3 regions of the Pseudomonas sp. GCEP-101 genome follow, and region 1 is predicted to be linked to each of the others. Evidence: predicted binding sites of a transcription regulator. Region 1 holds the regulator's gene; each other region holds the start of a gene.

Region 1 (5,720 bases):
CCCGCACCTGCTGGAACATCACATTGACGGTATCCAGCGCCTGCAGCATCACGTCCATCAGCTCGGCATCCACGCGGCGTTCGCCCTTGCGCAGCATGTCGAAGACGTTTTCAGCGATGTGGCAGCACTCCACCAGCGCGTTCAGCTGGAGGAAGCCCGCCCCACCCTTGACGGTGTGGAACCCACGGAAGATGGCATTGAGCAGGTCCATGTCATCCGGGCGGCTTTCCAGCTCGACCAGTTGCTCGGACAGTTGCTCGAGGATCTCGCCGGCCTCCACCAGGAAGTCCTGGAGGATCTCGTCATCGGCGTCGAAGCTCATTCGGGTGCTCCCTCTACAGCGTCAGCGGACGCTTAAAAACCAAGGCTGGATAACAGGTCGTCGACATCGTCCTGACCGGACACGACGTCTTTTCTTGTATCGGCAGCAATCTGCGGACCTTCACCCTTGGCCGATCTTTCTTTTTCCACCGCGTCGCGCATGCTGTCGTGGTCATGCTCGATGCCGGCGTAGCGATCGACCTGCCCTGCCATCCAGACCAGCTTCACCAGGTTCGACTCGACCTCGGTCACCAGCTTGGTGACGCGCTTGATCACTTGCCCGGTGAGGTCCTGGAAGTCCTGCGCCAGCAGGATGTCGTTCAGGTGCGCGGAGAGCTTGCGGCTGTCCTGGGCGCTGATGTAGAGGAACTGCTCGACGCGCTTGGCCAGCTCGCGGAAGGCCTCGGGGCCCAGCTCGCGGCGCATGAAGCGCGACCAGTCTTCCTGCAGCTCCTTGGCCTGGGTCTCGATGTGCATCACCACCGGGGTGCACTCCTCCACCAGGTCCATGGTGCGATTGGCCGCTTTCTCGGTCATCGTCACCACGTAGGACAGGCGGTCGGTTGCATCGGCGATCTGCGACATCTCCTCGGCGTGCCGGGAGTTGGGGTCGATCTGGAAGTTGACGATGGCGTTGTGCAATTCGCGGGTGAGCTTGCCTACCTCCTGGTAGAGCCCGCGATCACGCGCCTGGTTGAGCTCGGAGATCAGCTGCACGGCGGTCTGAACGTCGCCCTGCTCGAGGCAGTCGACCAATTCGCGCGCGTGTTTTTTCAGGGTCGACTCGAAGTCACCCGCGGATTCGTTGAAATCCATGACGCCCTCTTGGCCAGCCTCAGCTGCCGACCCGCTCGAAAATCTTCTCGATCTTTTCTTTCAGCACCTGAGCGGTGAAAGGCTTGACCACATAGCCGTTGACCCCGGCCTGGGCCGCTTCGATGATCTGGTCGCGCTTGGCTTCGGCGGTGACCATCAGCACCGGCAGGTGCTTGAGGCGCTCGTCGGCGCGGACCGCACGGAGCAGGTCGATCCCGGTCATGCCGGGCATGTTCCAGTCGGTAACGAGGAAGTCGAAGTTGCCGCTGTGCAGCATCGGCAGCGCAGTGGTGCCGTCGTCGGCCTCTGCGGTGTTGGTGAACCCCAGGTCTCGCAGGAGGTTCTTGATGATGCGCCTCATCGTGGAAAAGTCGTCCACGATGAGAATTTTCATGTTCTTGTCCAAACCTGCCTCCATCGATACCAAACGCGCCCTGGCGGGCGTGCCGTCAATTCATCGAGCGTCGTGCGCTCTCGCCATGGGCGCGTCAAGGGAACGTCACCCAAAAAATTCGTAAGCCTATAACTTGCCTAAGGAAAATCCCTTCAGCCTTTTCGCTAGGAACAAGCAGGCGCGAAACTACCCGATGCTCAGCGAGCGCGCCACTCCGCCAGACGCGAACGCAAGCGCGCGGCGCACTGGCTGTGCAACTGGCTGACCCGGGATTCGCTGACGCCCAGTACTTCGCCGATCTCCTTGAGGTTGAGTTCCTCGTCGTAGTACAGGGCCAGCACCAGCCGCTCGCGCTCGGGCAGCTTGGTGATGGCGTCGGCCAGCGCCGCCTGGAAGCGTTCGTCCTCCAGCCCGTGGGACGGCTCGTTGTCGTGGTGCGATGCGTCTTCGGCAAGGCCGCCACTTTGTTCGCCGTCCTGCAACATGTCGTCGAAGCTGTACAGACGGCTGCCCTGGGTGTCGCTGAGGATGCCGTAATAATCTTCGAGGCTCATATTGAGTTCGGCAGCAACCTCCTGATCTTTAGCGTCGCGTCCGGTGCGCGCCTCGACGGCGCGGATGGCGTCGCTGACCATGCGGGTGTTGCGGTGCACCGAACGCGGGGCCCAGTCGCCCTTGCGCACCTCGTCGAGCATGGCGCCGCGGATGCGGATGCCGGCGTAGGTCTCGAAGCTCGCGCCCTTGCCCGCGTCGTATTTCTTCGCCGCCTCCAGCAGGCCGATCATGCCGGCCTGCATCAGGTCTTCCACCTGCACGCTGGCCGGCAGGCGGCCGAGCAGGTGGTAGGCGATACGCTTCACCAGCGGGGCATGCTTCTGGATCAGCAGTTCCTGGGAGTTGTGCGCCTGCGCCTTGCTGTACATACGCGCTCCGGAGGCCGCGGTCATACGGCCGAACCCGTGGGATGTTGCACCAGGCGCTCGACGAAGAACTCCAGGTGCCCTCGAGGGTTGGCCGGCAGCGGCCAGCTGTCGACCTTCTGCGCCACCGCACGGAAGGCCAGGGACGCCTTGCTGCGCGGGAACGCCTCATACACCGAACGCTGCTTCTGCACCGCCTTGCGCACCGACTCGTCGTAGGGAATGGCGCCCACGTACTGCAGGGCCACGTCGAGGAAGCGGTCGGTGACCTTGGTCAGCTTGGCGAACAGGTTGCGGCCCTCCTGGGGGCTGTGCGCCATGTTCGCCAGCACGCGGAAACGGGTCATGCCGTAGTCGCGGTTGAGCAGCTTGATCAAAGCATAGGCATCGGTGATGGACGTGGGTTCATCGCAAACGACCAGCAGCACTTCCTGCGCGGCGCGGACGAAGCTCACCACCGAGTCGCCGATGCCGGCGGCGGTGTCCACCACCAGCACGTCGATGTTGTCGCTGATGTCGCTGAAGGCCTGGATCAGGCCGGCGTGCTGCATCGGCGTGAGGTGGACCATGCTCTGGGTGCCCGAGGCCGCCGGAACGATGCGGATACCGCCCGGGCCCTGGAGGATCACGTCACGCAGGTCGCATTCGCCTTCGATCACGTCGGCCAGCGTGCGCTTGGGCGACAGGCCCAGCAGCACGTCGACGTTGGCCAGGCCCAGGTCGGCGTCCAGCAGCATGACGCGGCGACCCAGGTCGGCCAGCGCCAGCGACAGGTTCACCGACACGTTGGTCTTGCCCACGCCACCCTTGCCACCGGTGACTGCGATTACCTGAACGGGATGCATGCCCATATCAATACCTTGTCTCGTCGTTCGACCGTCACGCACCAGCGTTTCGGCTATTCCGGCTGCGGTGCTCCCCTGCTGCCGGTGCTCGCGGATCATCGTGCAGAGCATCCGCATCGCTTGGGCGACCCAAGCGGCCGCCCCGCGCCCCTACCCGGGGCTCACAATCGTCAGCTGGCGCGACGCACCGGCTGCTGGTAAAGGCCGGCGAACAGGTCGGCCATGGCGTCTTCGCAGGGCTCTTCCGGCGACTGCAGGCTCACCGCGCGGCTCACCAGTTGGTGCGCGCGTGCCAGGTGCAGGTCATCCGGGATCTTCGGCCCGTCAGCCAGATAGGCTACCGGGAGATGCTGGCTGATAGCCAGAGCCAGAGCTTCCCCGAGGCTGCCCGCTTCGTCCAGTTTGGTCAGGATGCACCCGGCCAGCCCACAGGAACGATAGTTCTGCCAGGCGGCCTTGAGCACCTGGCTCTGGCTGGTCGCGGCCAGCACCAGGTAATTCTTCACGTTCAGGCTCAGCGACGACAGCGCCTCGAGCTGCATGCGCAGCGCCGGGTCGTTGGCCGGCAGGCCCGCGGTATCGATCAGCACCAGGCGCTTGCGCGCCAGCGGGGCCATGGCCTGGATCAGCGACTGCCCCGGATCGACCAGGGTGACCGGCACATTGAGAATGCGGCCCAGAGTCTTGATCTGCTCCTGCGCGCCGATGCGGAAGCTGTCCATGGACACCAGGGCGATGCTCTGCGCGCCGTACTTCAGCACGTAGCGGGCAGCCAGCTTGGCCAGGGTGGTGGTCTTGCCCATGCCGGCCGGGCCGACCAGGGCGATCACCCCGCCCTGCTCCAGCAGGTCGATCTCCGGGGTGTTGATCGAGCGTGCCAGGTGCGCCAGCAGCATGCGCCAGGCCTGCTTCGGGTCGGCGATAGAGGCCACGCGCTCCAGCAGGCTGCGCGACAGGTCGGCCGGCAGGCCCATGCGCTGCAGGCGACGCCACAGGTTGGCCTGCTTCGGACGCTGGTTCTGCAACTGGTTCCAGGCAATCGAGCCAAGCTGCACTTCGATCAGTTCACGCAGGCCGTTGAGCTCGAAGCGCATGGCCTCCAGCGCCTGCTGGCCAGCGGCGGCCGGCGCCGGGGCCACCGGTGCGTCCATGGCGGCGGCGAGGGTTTCGGCGGCGCTGCGGCGCGGCTTCTCGGTGCCGTACATTTGACGGTCGCCGCGCACGCCATCGGCGGCACGGGTCGGCGCCGACAGGTCGGCCTTGGCCTGGGCGATCTTCGCCTGGGTCTTGCGCAGCTCGGCTTCCAGCGCCGGGTTCGGCTTGCTGGCCGCCACCGGTGCCTGGTAATCCAGCGCCGCGGTCAGTTCCACGCCGCCAGCGACACGGCGATTGCCGATGATCGAGGCGTCCGGGCCCAGCTCGTCACGGACCAGTTTCATGGCCTGACGCATATCAGCGGCGAAGAAGCGTTTTACCTGCATGGCCTCGGACCTCAATCAGTTCTGCCCAACGGTGGCAACGATCGTGACTTGTTTGTTGTCGGGAATTTCCTGGTACGCCAGCACGTTCATGGTGGGCACCGCCATCCGGGCGAATCGCGACATCATCGCGCGGATGGGGCCGGCCACCAGCAGAATCGCCGGCTTGCCAAGCATCTCCTGGCGCTGCGCCGCTTCAACCATCGAGCGTTGCAGCTTCTCGGCCATTCCGGGTTCCAGCAACATGCCTTCTTCGGAGCCCTGTCCGGCCTTCTGAAGACTATTGAGCAATATCTGTTCCAACCTGGGCTCCAGAGTGATCACAGGCAGCTCCGGCTCTAGTCCCACAATGGTTTGCACGATGGCGCGGGCCAGCGCGACGCGAACCGCCGCCACCATCGCGGCGGGATCTTGACTCTTCACCGCGACGTTGGCGATGGCTTCGGCGATGGTGCGGATGTCGCGCACCGGCACCTGTTCCTGCAGCAGCGCCTGCAGCACCTTGAGCAGGGTCGACAGGGAAATCAGCCCAGGCACCAGCTCCTCGGCGAGCTTGGGCGAGGTCTTGGCCAGCAGTTGCATCAGTTGCTGGACTTCTTCGTGGCCAAGCAGCTCGTGGGCGTGCTTGTGCAGGACCTGGTTGAGGTGTGTCGCAACCACGGTGCTGGCGTCCACCACGGTGTAGCCCAGGGACTGCGCCTGGTCGCGCTGCGAGGCTTCGATCCACACGGCTTCCAGGCCGAAGGCCGGGTCCTTGCCGGCAATGCCATTGAGGGTGCCGAAGACCTGGCCGGGGTTGATCGCCAGGTCGCGGTCCGGATAGATCTCGGCCTCCGCCACGCTGACGCCCATAAGCGTCAAACGATAGGCGTTGGGCAGCAGGTCGAGGTTGTCGCGGATGTGCACCGACGGCATCAGGAAGCCCAGGTCCTGGGACAGCTTCTTG
Region 2 (5,720 bases), 3.1 Mb from region 1:
TTCCTGCGTCTCAAAGGCCCGTGGTTGCACGTGATTCTCTTCGAGGTGCCGCTGCTGGCGAGCATCAGCGAAGTGCGCAACCGCCACCGCCATCCGGGCACGACGCTGACGATGGTTCGCGAACGCCTGCAGGAGAAGTTCGACTGGCTGCGCCAGGAGGCCAGCGCCGAGGAACTGGCCGGCTTCAAGATGGCCGATTTCGGCACCCGCCGGCGCTTCTCCTATCCGGTACAGGAAGCGGTGGTGCGCGACCTGCGCGATGGCTTCCCCGGGCATTTCGTCGGCACCAGCAACGTGCACCTGGCCCGCGAACTGGGAGTGAAGCCGCTGGGCACCATGGCCCACGAGTGGCTGATGGCGCACCAGCAGCTCGGGCCGCGGCTGATCGACAGCCAGGCCGCCGCCCTGGACGCCTGGGTTCGCGAATACCGCGGCCAGTTGGGCATCGCCCTGACCGACTGCATCACCATGGACGCCTTCCTGGCCGACTTCGACCTGTATTTCGCCAAGCTCTTCGATGGCTTGCGCCATGACTCGGGAGACCCGCTGGAATGGGCGGAAAAGGCCATCGGGCACTACGAGCGCCTGGGCATCGACCCGCGGACCAAGACGCTGGTGTTCTCCGACGGTCTCAACCTGCCGCGCGCGCTGGAAATCTATCGCGCGCTGCGCGAGCGCATCGACGTCAGCTTCGGCATCGGCACCCACTTCACCTGCGATGTGCCGGGCGTGCAGCCGATGAACATCGTGCTGAAGATGACCGCCTGCAACGGTCACCCGGTGGCGAAGATTTCCGACGCGCCGGGCAAGACGCAATGCAAGGACGAGAACTTCCTGCACTACCTCAAGCACGTGTTCAAAGTACCGGGTTAGCGGATTGCGCAGCGCAGCGGGACGCGCCACTCTAACGCGATGCGCGCATCGCGACAGGCCACCGAAGGGGAATCACGGATGTCAGCCACGAACGAACTCATCATTGGCGCAGGGCCCGACGGCCAGCCGGTCGGCCAGCCCTGGAAGCTCGCCAACCGCCACGGCCTGATCGCCGGCGCCACCGGCACCGGCAAGACGGTGACCCTGCAACACCTGGCCGAGTCCTTCAGCGACGCCGGCATCGCGGTGTTCGCCGCAGACATCAAGGGCGACCTGTGCGGCATCGCCGCCGCCGGCAACCCGCAGGGCAAGGTGGCCGAGCGGATCGCCAGCATGCCCTGGCTGAACCACACGCCCAAGGCCTACCCGGTGAGCATCTGGGACGTCGCCGGCAAGACCGGCCACCCGCTGCGCACCACGCTGACGGAGATGGGCCCGCTGCTGCTGTCCAACCTGCTGGAGCTGACCGAGAGCCAGCAGGCGGCGTTGTTCGCCGCGTTCAAGGTGGCCGACCGCGAGGGCCTGCTGCTGCTGGACATGAAGGACCTCAAGGCGCTGCTCAACCACTTCAAGGACCATCCGGACATCCTCGGCGAGGACCGTGCGCTGTTCACCGCCGCGTCCTCCCAGGCCCTGCTGCGGCGCCTGGCGCTGCTGGAACAGCAAGGCGCGGACGACTTCTTCGGCGAGCCGGCGCTGCAACTGGAAGACCTGCTGCGCCCCGAGGCCGACGGCCGTGGCCGCATCCACCTGCTCGATGCCAGCAAGCTGGTGCACGACGCGCCGAAGGTCTACGCGACCTTCCTGCTCTGGCTGCTGGCCGAACTGTTCGAGCAACTGCCTGAGCGCGGTGACGCGGACAAGCCCATCCTCGCGCTGTTCTTCGACGAAGCGCACCTGATGTTCAACGGAACGCCCAAGGCCCTGCAGGATCGCCTGGAGCAGGTGGTGCGGCTGATCCGTTCCAAGGGCGTGGGGGTCTATTTCGTCACCCAGTCGCCCAGCGACCTGCCCGACGACGTACTGGCGCAGCTGGGCCTGCGCATCCAGCACGGCCTGCGCGCCTTCACCGCCAAGGAGCAGAAGTCCCTGCGCGCGGTGGCCGATGGTTTCCGCCCCAACCCGGCGTTCGATACGCTCAAGGTGCTCACCGAACTGGGCATCGGCGAAGCGCTGGTCGGCACGCTGGAAGAGAAGGGCACGCCGGCGATGGTCCAGCGCGTGGCGGTCGCGCCGCCGCAGTCGCGTATCGGCCCGCTGACCGATGCCGAGCGTGCCGACGTGATCCGCCGTTCGCCGTTGGCCGGCCGCTACGACCAGCCGATCGATCGCGAGTCCGCCTACGAGAAGCTGACCGGCCGCGCGGACGACAAGATGGTGCCAACCGAGCAGAAAGGAACCGATTTCGGCGGCATCGCCGGCGAGATTCTCGGCTCCCTGGCCAGCCAGGTGAGCAAGACCGTGGTGCGCCAGGCTGCCAACCAGATCGGCCGCGAGCTGGTGCGTGGGCTGATGGGAGCGCTGCTGGGCGGCAGCAAGCGGCGCTGAGGTTGGCATCGGTGGATAACCCGTTCCGGGTTATGCGCCGGTTTCCCCTGTAGGAGCGGGCCATGCCCGCGATCGCGAGCGTGGCTCGATCCTACAGGGGGCTGCGGCTTTGCTCGCAAACAAAAAAGGCGCCCGAAGGCGCCTTTTTTCATGCCTGCCGCGATCAGATGCGGAAGCTGTCCACCAGTTGGCGCAGGCGGCCGGCCTGGTTCTCCAGGTCGGCGCAGGCGCGCAGGGTGGCTTGCAGGTTCTCCACGCCTTCCTGGTTCAGTGTGTTGATCTCGGTGATGTCCATGTTCAGCGAGTCGACCACGGCGGTCTGCTCCTCGGTGGCGGTCGCCACCGACTGGTTCATCGAGTCGATCTCACCGATGCGGTGGGTGACGCTGGCCAGACGTTCGCCGGCGCGGTTGGCGATTTCCACGCTCTCCAGGCTGTAGCGCTGGCTTTCGGTCATGGTGTCCACGGCTTCGCGGGCGCCGATCTGCAATTCCTCGATCATCTTCTGGATCTGCTGGGCCGACTCCTGGGCGCGGTGCGCCAGGTTGCGCACCTCGTCCGCCACCACGGCGAAGCCACGGCCCGCTTCACCGGCGCGGGCGGCCTCGATGGCGGCGTTCAGGGCCAGCAGGTTGGTCTGCTCGGAAATGCCCTTGATGACTTCCAGGATCTGCCCGATGTTCACCGTGCGGCTGTTCAGCGCTTCGATGTTGGCGCAGGCCGAGCTGATCTTGTCCGACAGCAGGTTCATCGCGCTGATGGTCTGCTCCACCACCTGGCGCCCGTCGCCGGCCTGGTGCGAGGCATCGGTGGCGTGGTGCGAGGCGTCGGCGGCGTTGCGGGCGATCTCCTGGGCGGCGGCGCCGAGTTCGTTGATCGCCGCGGCCACGCTGTTGGTGCGGTTGGCCTGCTCGTCGGAGTTGCTCATGGACGAGTTGGAGGCGTTCACCACCAGCTGCGAAACGTCGTGCAGCTGGCGCGCGGTGGAAGCGACTTCGCGGATGGATTCATGGATACGTTCGACGAAGCGGTTGAAGGCATTGCCCAGCACGCCGAATTCGTCGTTGCTGGCGACCTTCAGGCGCTTGGTCAGGTCGCCTTCGCCCTGGGCGATGTCTTCCATGGCGCGGCCCATGGTGGTCAGCGGCTGCATCAGCACGCGGATCAGCATGCCCAGCAGGAGCAGGATGGCGACGATGGCGATCGCCGCGGCGACGATGGCCGAGGCGCGGAACTTGCTCAGCATGGAGTAGGCCGCGTCCTTGTCGATGGACAGGCCGATGTACCAGTTCACCGACGGCAGGCCCTTCACCTGGGTGAAGCTGAGGATACGCGTCTTGCCATTGAGCTCGGCCTCGCTGAAGCCGCCGCCGATCTTGGGCGTGTTCTGCGGGTAGACGTCCGCGAGGGTCTTCATGATCAGGTTCTTGTCCGGGTGGACGAGGATCTTGCCGTCGCCGCTGACCAGGAAGGCGTAGCCCATGCCGTTGAAGTCGAGCGAGTTGATGATCTGCACCAGGGTCTGCAGGCCAAGGTCGCCGCCGACCACGCCGAGGGTCTTGCCGCCGGCGCGGGCCGGGGTGGCGACGGTCATGATCAGTTGCTGGGTGGCCGCGTCGATGTAGGGCTCGGTCAGCGTGGTGCCGCCGGCGGCCACGGCATCCTTGTACCAGGGGCGGGTGCGCGGGTCGTAACCGTCAGGCATGGCGCTGTTGGGGCGCATGGTGAAGGTGCCGTCTTCCTGGCCCAGGTAGGCGAAGTTGAAGGTCTTGCGCAGGCTGTCCTGCTCCAGCAGGCCGGTCATGTGCTCGGCGGAGCTGTCGCGAGCCAGGGTCTGGGCGGTGCTTTCGATCAGCAGCAGCCGGCCACTCAGCCAGTTCTGGATGTTGCTGGCGGTGACGTCACCCATCTCCCGCAGGTAGCTCTCCAGGTCCTCGCGGATCGCATTGCGCTGTAAATAGTCGTTGTAGGCGGTGAACAGGGCGAATGCCGAGAAAACCACAAGAGAAGCGGCCAGGAGAATCTTATGGCTGAATTTCAGGCTCTTGATCATGCTGCGTCGAGTCCGGAAGTAAGGGGATGCCTGAGCGGCGTTGGTCCGGGCGACAGATCCGGTGTCGCCGCAGAACGCCCGTTCCCGTGGTGTGAAACGGGCGGCGCCGGCGCGGCGGATAGCCGTGCGGGCGGGGCCGGAACTCCCATGTCCCGGCGGTGACGAGAGGCCCGGTTTGTTGGTTGGTATCAAAGGCCTTCACCCTTGATTTCGGCGCGCCCGAGGGAAGCTTTAGGAAGTCGGACGAACGGTAGGGGTGCCGATGTGGCGGGTGTTCCAGCGGTGTTTGCCGGGGGAGCGGGCCATGCCCGCGATCGCGAGCGTGGCTCGCTCCTACAGAGGGCTGCGGCTTTGCTCGCGAACAAAAAAGGCGCCCGAAGGCGCCTTTTTTCATGCCTGCCGCGATCAGATGCGGAAGCTGTCCACCAGCTGGCGCAGGCGGCCGGCCTGGTTCTCCAGGTCGGCGCAGGCGCGCAGGGTCGCCTGCAGGTTCTCCACGCCCTCCTGGTTCAGCGTGTTGATCTCGGTGATGTCCATGTTCAGCGAGTCGACCACGGCGGTCTGCTCCTCGGTGGCGGTCGCCACCGACTGGTTCATCGAGTCGATCTCGCCGATGCGGTGGGTGACGCTGGCCAGGCGCTCGCCGGCGCGGTTGGCGATCTCCACGCTTTCCAGGCTGTAGCGCTGGCTCTCGGTCATGGTGTCCACGGCTTCGCGGGCGCCGACCTGCAACTCCTCGATCATCTTCTGGATTTCCTGGGCGGACTCCTGGGCGCGGTGCGCCAGGTTGCGCACTTCGTCCGCCACCACGGCGAAGCCACGGCCGGCTTCACCGGCGCGGGCGGCCTCGATGGCGGCGTTCAGGGCCAGCAGGTTGGTCTGCTCGGAGATGCCCTTGATGACTTCCAGGATCTGCCCGATGTTCACCGTGCGGCTGTTCAGCGACTCGATGTTGGCGCAGGCCGAGCTGATCTTGTCCGACAGCAGGTTCATCGCGCTGATGGTCTGCTCCACCACCTGGCGGCCGTCGGCGGACTGGTGGCTGGCATCGGTGGCATGGTGCGAGGCGTCGGCGGCGTTGCGGGCGATTTCCTGGGCGGCGGCGCCCAGTTCGTTGATCGCCGCGGCCACGCTGTTGGTGCGGTTGGCCTGCTCGTCGGAGTTGCTCATCGAGGAGTTGGAGGCGTTGACCACCAGCTGCGAAACGTCGTGCAGCTGGCGCGCGGTGGAAGCGACTTCGCGGATG
Region 3 (5,720 bases), 1.6 Mb from region 1:
AGCAGATCGGCCAGCTTCACGCCGGTCAGCGCCTGCGAACCCTGGGTTGCCACGTTCACATCGGACTTGCCGGTGAAGGACTGGCAGTCGGTGTTGAAGAAGCTGTCGACCAGCACGGCCGTGCTCTTGATCCCGTGCTGAACCAGCAGGCCGAGGTCGGTTTTGCCGGCGGCGCCTTCCTTGCCGGCTTCCAGTTGCGAGGAATTGATGAGATTGACCGCCGTGGCCAGCCCGTCCAGCACCTTCACGGCCACATCCGCCTTGCCGAGGGCGCCGTTCGGGGTGGCGGCGAGAGCGGCATCGACGTGGGTGTGGGTCGTGGTGTCGCCGCTCTGGGTGGCGACATCCGTGGTGTTCTGGACAACCCCCGATTCCTTGCCGAGGTTGAACAGGGTGTTGTTGGTCACGTCGACGACCTTGATCAGGTCATTGAGTACCTTGACGCCCACGTCGACCTTGCCGGAAACGCCCGATGGGCTGGTGTTGACCTGCGTGTTCACGCCGACGTCCACCGCCGAGCCGCTGGCGTCCTGGGTCTTCACCGCGACCGCCACCTGGGCCGTGCCCTTGGTGGCGTCGGTGTTCACGACGGTGCCAACCGAGACGCCGGTGGTCGGGGTCGCCAGGTTCAGATTGAAGTTCAGCTTGCCCAGCGCCGAGTTCGAGGCGCTGTTGCCGATGCCGAGAAAACTAAGCAGTCCCATGTTCATGCTCCTTGATGGCCAGTGCTGATCCGTTACGCCCTTGCAGCGCTTCGCAGGCTGCCGTGGGCGACTCATCAAGAAGCAAGGTAAAGCGTGAGACGGCACCGGGACTGTCAGCTCGTGCAGCGTTGCCGGGTGGACATTTCAGAACATTCGCGAGGGCGTTCTGGCCCTTCGTACTTGGCTGAAGGGCAATTCGCAGTTGTCCGATCCTGTCCGAGATTTTGCGCAAGGTTGGCCCAGGCAGGGCCCCGTGGAACACCAATTCCGGGTGAATGACTCAAGTATTGTCCTGGGCCGCCGATAGCCTGGGCAGACCGGCGAACAACGCCGGCATTCCCCTCGAACCGAAGCAGGCCGCTCCTCGAACCCCGGGCGACGGCATGCCGTTGCGTGCAGAACCCGAAAAATGAACCAGCCCCGATCCCGCATCGCCCTGCAATTGGCGGTGGCCCTGGCCGTGCTCCTGATGCTGTTGATCAGCGGCAGCACGCTGTTTGCCCTGCGCTCGCTAGACAGCGCTACCCTGACCACCCGCGAAGAGCACCTGGCCAGCGAAGCGCGCCTGTTGGCGGACCAGTTGGAGACCTTCCACGGCACCCTGCGCGAGAGCACCCAGCGCCTCGCCGGGCTGTTCGAGCAGCGCTTCGCCGCCGGCCTCACAGCGCGTCCCGAGGAGCGTGTGCCGGTCGCTGCGCTGCAGGCGCCGGCGCTGTACCTGGGGGACACCCGGCTGAACGGCGATTTCACCCTGGTCGACGAATTCCGCCAGCTCACCGCCGGCGTCGCCACCGTGTTCGTGCGCGATGGCGAGGATTTCGTGCGTATCACCACCTCGCTGACCAAGCAGGACGGCAGCCGCGCCATGGGCACCGTGCTCGACCACGGCAGCCCGGCCTATGCGCTGCTGATGCGCGGCGAAAGCTACGTCGGCCGCGCGCTGCTGTTCGGCCGCTACTACATGACCCAGTACACCCCGGTGCGCGACGGCAGCGGGCGGGTGATTGCCGTACTGTTCGTCGGCTTCGACTACACCGACGCGCAGAAGCGCCAGTTCGACAACCTCGGCCGTTTCCGCCTCGGCCAGGGCGGTTCGCTGGCGCTGCTGGACGAACAGCACCACTGGCTGGTGCCGCCGGCCGGCGCACGCGACCCCGAGCGAGCGGCCGAGAGCCTTGCCGGCCTGCTGGACAGCCCCGGCCGCGGACGTTTCTGGAGCGATGGCGACGACGACTTCTACAGCGTGGCGCAGCCCTTCGCCGGTGGCCCGTGGACCGTCCTGGCGAGCATGCCCAAGGACGAAATCCGCGCGGTGACCTGGCGCGTCGGCGGCCAGTTGGCCATGGGCAGCCTGATCGCCATGCTGCTGGCGGTGGTCGCCACCACCTGGCTGCTGCGCCGCCGCCTGCGCCCGCTGGGCGACCTGGTGCGCCAGGCCCAGGCGCTGGGCGCTGGGGACCTGGGCGCGCGCCTCACGGTGTCCAGCCACGATGAAATCGGCGACCTCGCCCGCAGCTTCAACCAGATGGGCGAGGCGCTCTCCAGCATGGTCGCGCGGGTACGCGGCGCGGCGGAGGACGTGGGGCATTGCTCGCGCTCGCTGTCCGGGCTGTCCAGCGGCGCCTACGCCGGCATGGAGCAGCAGTCCGGCGAGATCAACAGCATGGCCGGCGCGGTGGAGGAGTTCAGCGCCACCTCGATGGACATCGCCGACAACATGCGCAGCACCGAGCGCATGGCCAGCGAGAACACCCGCCAGACCCACATCGGCCTGCAATCGATGGACGATGCCTCGGCATCGCTGGCGCAGATCGCTGGCGCGCTGCAGCGGACCGTGGAGCGGGTGAACCGGCTGGGCGCGCGCTCCCAGGAGATCGGCAGCATCGTCGGGGTGATCACCTCCATTGCCGAACAGACCAACCTGCTGGCGCTCAACGCCGCCATCGAGGCCGCCCGCGCCGGCGAGCAGGGGCGCGGCTTCGCGGTGGTGGCCGACGAGGTGCGCAGCCTGGCGGCGCGCACCCAGGCCGCGACCACGGAGATCTCGCAGATGATCGGCGCCATCCAGCAGGACACCGGCAGCGCCATCGAGACCATCGAACAGGGCAGCCAGCTGATGCAGCACGGGCTGACGCTGAACGAGAAGGTTGCCGCCGCGCTGGCGCAAATCTCCCAGCAGAGCAGCGCCGCCGGCGAGCAGTTCGCCGCCATCACCACCGCGACGCAGGAGCAGAGCCGCACCGCGACCCTGCTCAGCAGCAACCTGCAGGGCATCGCCCAGGCCAACAGCGAACAGCGTCAGGTGGTGGCCGACCTGGCGCAGACCGTGCGCGAGCTGGACAGCCTGGCGGCCGGCCTGCGCGAGGAGGTCGGGCGGTTCCGTTGACCGCGCGCGTCAGTCCCTGAGCTGGCCCAGCCCGTACTCGAGGCTGGCGGCGGACAGCTCGCCCATCTGGCTGTGCTTCAGGCGCCCCTGGGCGTCGTAGAACAGTGTGGTGGGCATGCCGTAGGAGCCGGTCGCCTGGCCGAGGCGGTTGCCGCTGTCGAGCAGCACCGCCGCGTCGCTCAGGCCCTGGTCGCGCAGGAAACGCTGCACCGCCTCGGCGTTCTCGCCCTGGTTGACCAGCAGGAAGCGCACGTCGCCGTACTGCTTCTGCGCGGCCTCCAGTACCGGCATCTCGCGCCGGCACGGCGGGCACCAGGTGGCCCACAGGTTCACCACCATGGGGCGGCCGTCCAGCGCGCGCAGGTCCACGGCGGCGCCGCGCAGGTCCATCACCGTGAGCTCGGGAAGCTGCTGGCTGCGGTCCAGCGCCGAGGTCACCGCCTTGCCGCCACCCCACAGGCACACGCCGACCAGGGCCGCGACGGCCAGCGGGCGGCGCAGTTCCGCCCTGCGCCAGGCCAGCAGCGTGCCGATCAGCGCGGCAGCGATCACTCCCGGCAGCGCGAGAAAGCCGCCATCGCGGATATCCAGGATGCCCAGCGGCGTCGCCGCGTACTGCTCGACGTACCGCGTGACGAACGCCAGCCGCGCCGCCAGCAGGCCGCCAATGAGCATGGCGAACAAGGCGCCTTCGGGATTCGCGCCGCGCTTGCGCCCGGCCAGCCAGCCGGCCAGCAGGGCGCCGAAGAAGCCGAGGTAGAGCAGTACGTGGGGCAGGGGGATGGCCAGCGGGCCGAGGGTGAGACTGGTCAAAGCGGGTGCCTGGCAAAAGGAAACCACGGTACAGCAGGGCGCCGCCGTTCGGCAGCGCCGGGCTGTGGATAAATGTTTCGCCTCAGGCCGGCAGCGCCTCCGCGTGCTGCTCCTGCAGCTCGGCGGTGAGCCGCGTGGCGCAGGCGCCGACCTTGCGCACCGCCTCTTCGATCAGTGCCAGGTCGCGGTTGGAGTAGTTCATGCGGATGCAGTTGCGGTACTTGCCCGAGGCGGAAAAGATGTTGCCCGCCGCCACCTGCACATTGTCACGGCGCAGCTCCTGATTCAGCCGCACGCTGTCGAACTGCGGGTCGAACTCGACCCACAGCATGAAGCCCCCGCGCGGCCGGGTGACCCGTGCGCCCGCGGGGAAGTAGCGGCCGACCCATTCGGTCATCAGGTCGCGATGCCGCTGGTACTGCGCGCGCATGCGGCGGATGTGCGGTTCGTAGTGGCCGCCGCCGACGAACTCGGCCAGCGCCATCTGCGGCTGCGGCGCGCAGGTGCCGCTGGCGATGTACTTGAAGTGGAGGATGCGGTCCAGGTAGCGCCCGGGCACCACCCATCCGGTGCGCAGGCCGGGCGCCACGGTCTTGGAGAAGGAGCTGGCCAGCAGCACGCGGTCGTCGGTATCGAAGGACTTGATGCTGCGCGGCCGCGGGAAGGCATAGGCCAGTTCGCCATAGACGTCGTCCTCGAGGATCGGCACGTCGTAGCGCGCCGCGAGCGTGAGCAGGGCGCGCTTGCGGGCGTCGGGCATGATGTAGCCCAGCGGGTTGTTGCAGTTGGGCGTGAGCAGGATGAGCTTTACCGGCCACTGTTCCATGGCCAGCTCCAGCGCTTCCAGGCTGATGCCGTTGCTGGGGTCGGTGGGGATTTCCAGCGCTTTGAGGCCATACGCCTTGAGCGCCTGCATGGCGCCGTGGAAGCTCGGTGAGTCGATGGCGATGATGTCGCCCGGCTCGCAGATGGCGCGCAGGGTGATCGCCAGCGCCTCCTGGCAGCCGGTGGTGATGACGATCTCGCTGGGCGGCACCTGGCAGCCGGAATCCAGCATCAGCCGGGCGATCTGTTCGCGCAGCGGCAGCGAACCCTGGATGCCCTCGTAGCCCAGGCTCTGCAGGTCGGTGCGGCGTGCGGCGTGCACCATCGCCCGCTGCAGCGGCTTGAGCGACGGGCTGGCGATATCCGGCGTGCCGCGCCCGAGCTGGACGAAATCGCCGCCCGGTGCCCGGCGCACCTGTTCCAGCACCTGGTCCCACTGCGACACGTCCACCGGCCGCTGCGCCGGGCGGGTCATGGCCGGCATCGGCGGCAGCTCGCGGCGTTCGGGCACGAAGTAACCGGACTTCGGCCGCGGCTCCACCAGTCCGGCATCCTCCAGCACGCGGTAGGCCTGCTGCACGGTGCTGATGCTGACGCCGTGCTCCTCGCTCAGCGCGCGCACCGAGGGCAGGCGGGCGCCGGGGCGGTACAGGCCCTGCTCGATGCGTTCGCCCAGGGTGGCGGCCAGTTGCACATAGCGTTTCATGACAGATCTCCCTTGCCGGGTGGCTTCGGCTGGATGCAGTACAGATGGAGAAAAAATACGCCATTCAGACCGATTTTTCTCGCTTCTGTATGGAGAAAACTTCTCCAGGTTGAATCTGTAATGCTTTTCGCCGATCCGCCACGCTAGTCCCACGTCCGGAGAACCGACTGGAGGAGTGACGACATGAGCGGCCTGAGCGATGTGCGGCTGACCCTTTACCAACAGGAACTGCTGGAAATCCCCGGCGTGCGCGAAGCACCCCGCGGCTTGCAGGAGAGCCGCTGGC

What was found. Region 1 encodes FliA, which starts transcription of late flagellar genes. Its sites were predicted from a motif close to CTAAAGTTTNNNNNNNNNNNGCCGNTAA; they were not measured.
Region 2: a site for FliA is predicted at 4,682-4,709, ahead of N0B71_RS14105 (methyl-accepting chemotaxis protein). Genes of this name have one in related genera too.
Region 3: a site for FliA is predicted at 984-1,011, ahead of N0B71_RS07095 (methyl-accepting chemotaxis protein). Genes of this name have one in related genera too.

The regions. Positions count from the first base shown of each region.
Region 1 is NZ_CP104011.1:6,198,620-6,204,339, forward strand. Features, by position in the region: gene N0B71_RS27995 (chemotaxis protein CheA) at 1-322, opposite strand, end outside; gene N0B71_RS28000 (protein phosphatase CheZ) at 355-1,137, opposite strand; gene N0B71_RS28005 (chemotaxis response regulator CheY) at 1,157-1,531, opposite strand; gene fliA (RNA polymerase sigma factor FliA) at 1,729-2,478, opposite strand; gene fleN (flagellar synthesis regulator FleN) at 2,475-3,302, opposite strand; gene flhF (flagellar biosynthesis protein FlhF) at 3,467-4,777, opposite strand; gene flhA (flagellar biosynthesis protein FlhA) at 4,793-5,720, opposite strand, start outside.
Region 2 is NZ_CP104011.1:3,073,813-3,079,532, forward strand. Features, by position in the region: gene pncB (nicotinate phosphoribosyltransferase) at 1-873, shown strand, start outside; gene N0B71_RS14100 (DUF853 domain-containing protein) at 952-2,421, shown strand; gene N0B71_RS14105 (methyl-accepting chemotaxis protein) at 2,585-4,474, opposite strand; gene N0B71_RS14110 (methyl-accepting chemotaxis protein) at 4,880-5,720, opposite strand, start outside.
Region 3 is NZ_CP104011.1:1,561,924-1,567,643, reverse strand. Features, by position in the region: gene N0B71_RS07100 (hypothetical protein) at 1-704, opposite strand, end outside; gene N0B71_RS07095 (methyl-accepting chemotaxis protein) at 1,114-3,090, shown strand; gene N0B71_RS07090 (TlpA disulfide reductase family protein) at 3,100-3,903, opposite strand; gene N0B71_RS07085 (aminotransferase-like domain-containing protein) at 3,986-5,434, opposite strand; gene N0B71_RS07080 (DUF1127 domain-containing protein) at 5,618-5,720, shown strand, end outside.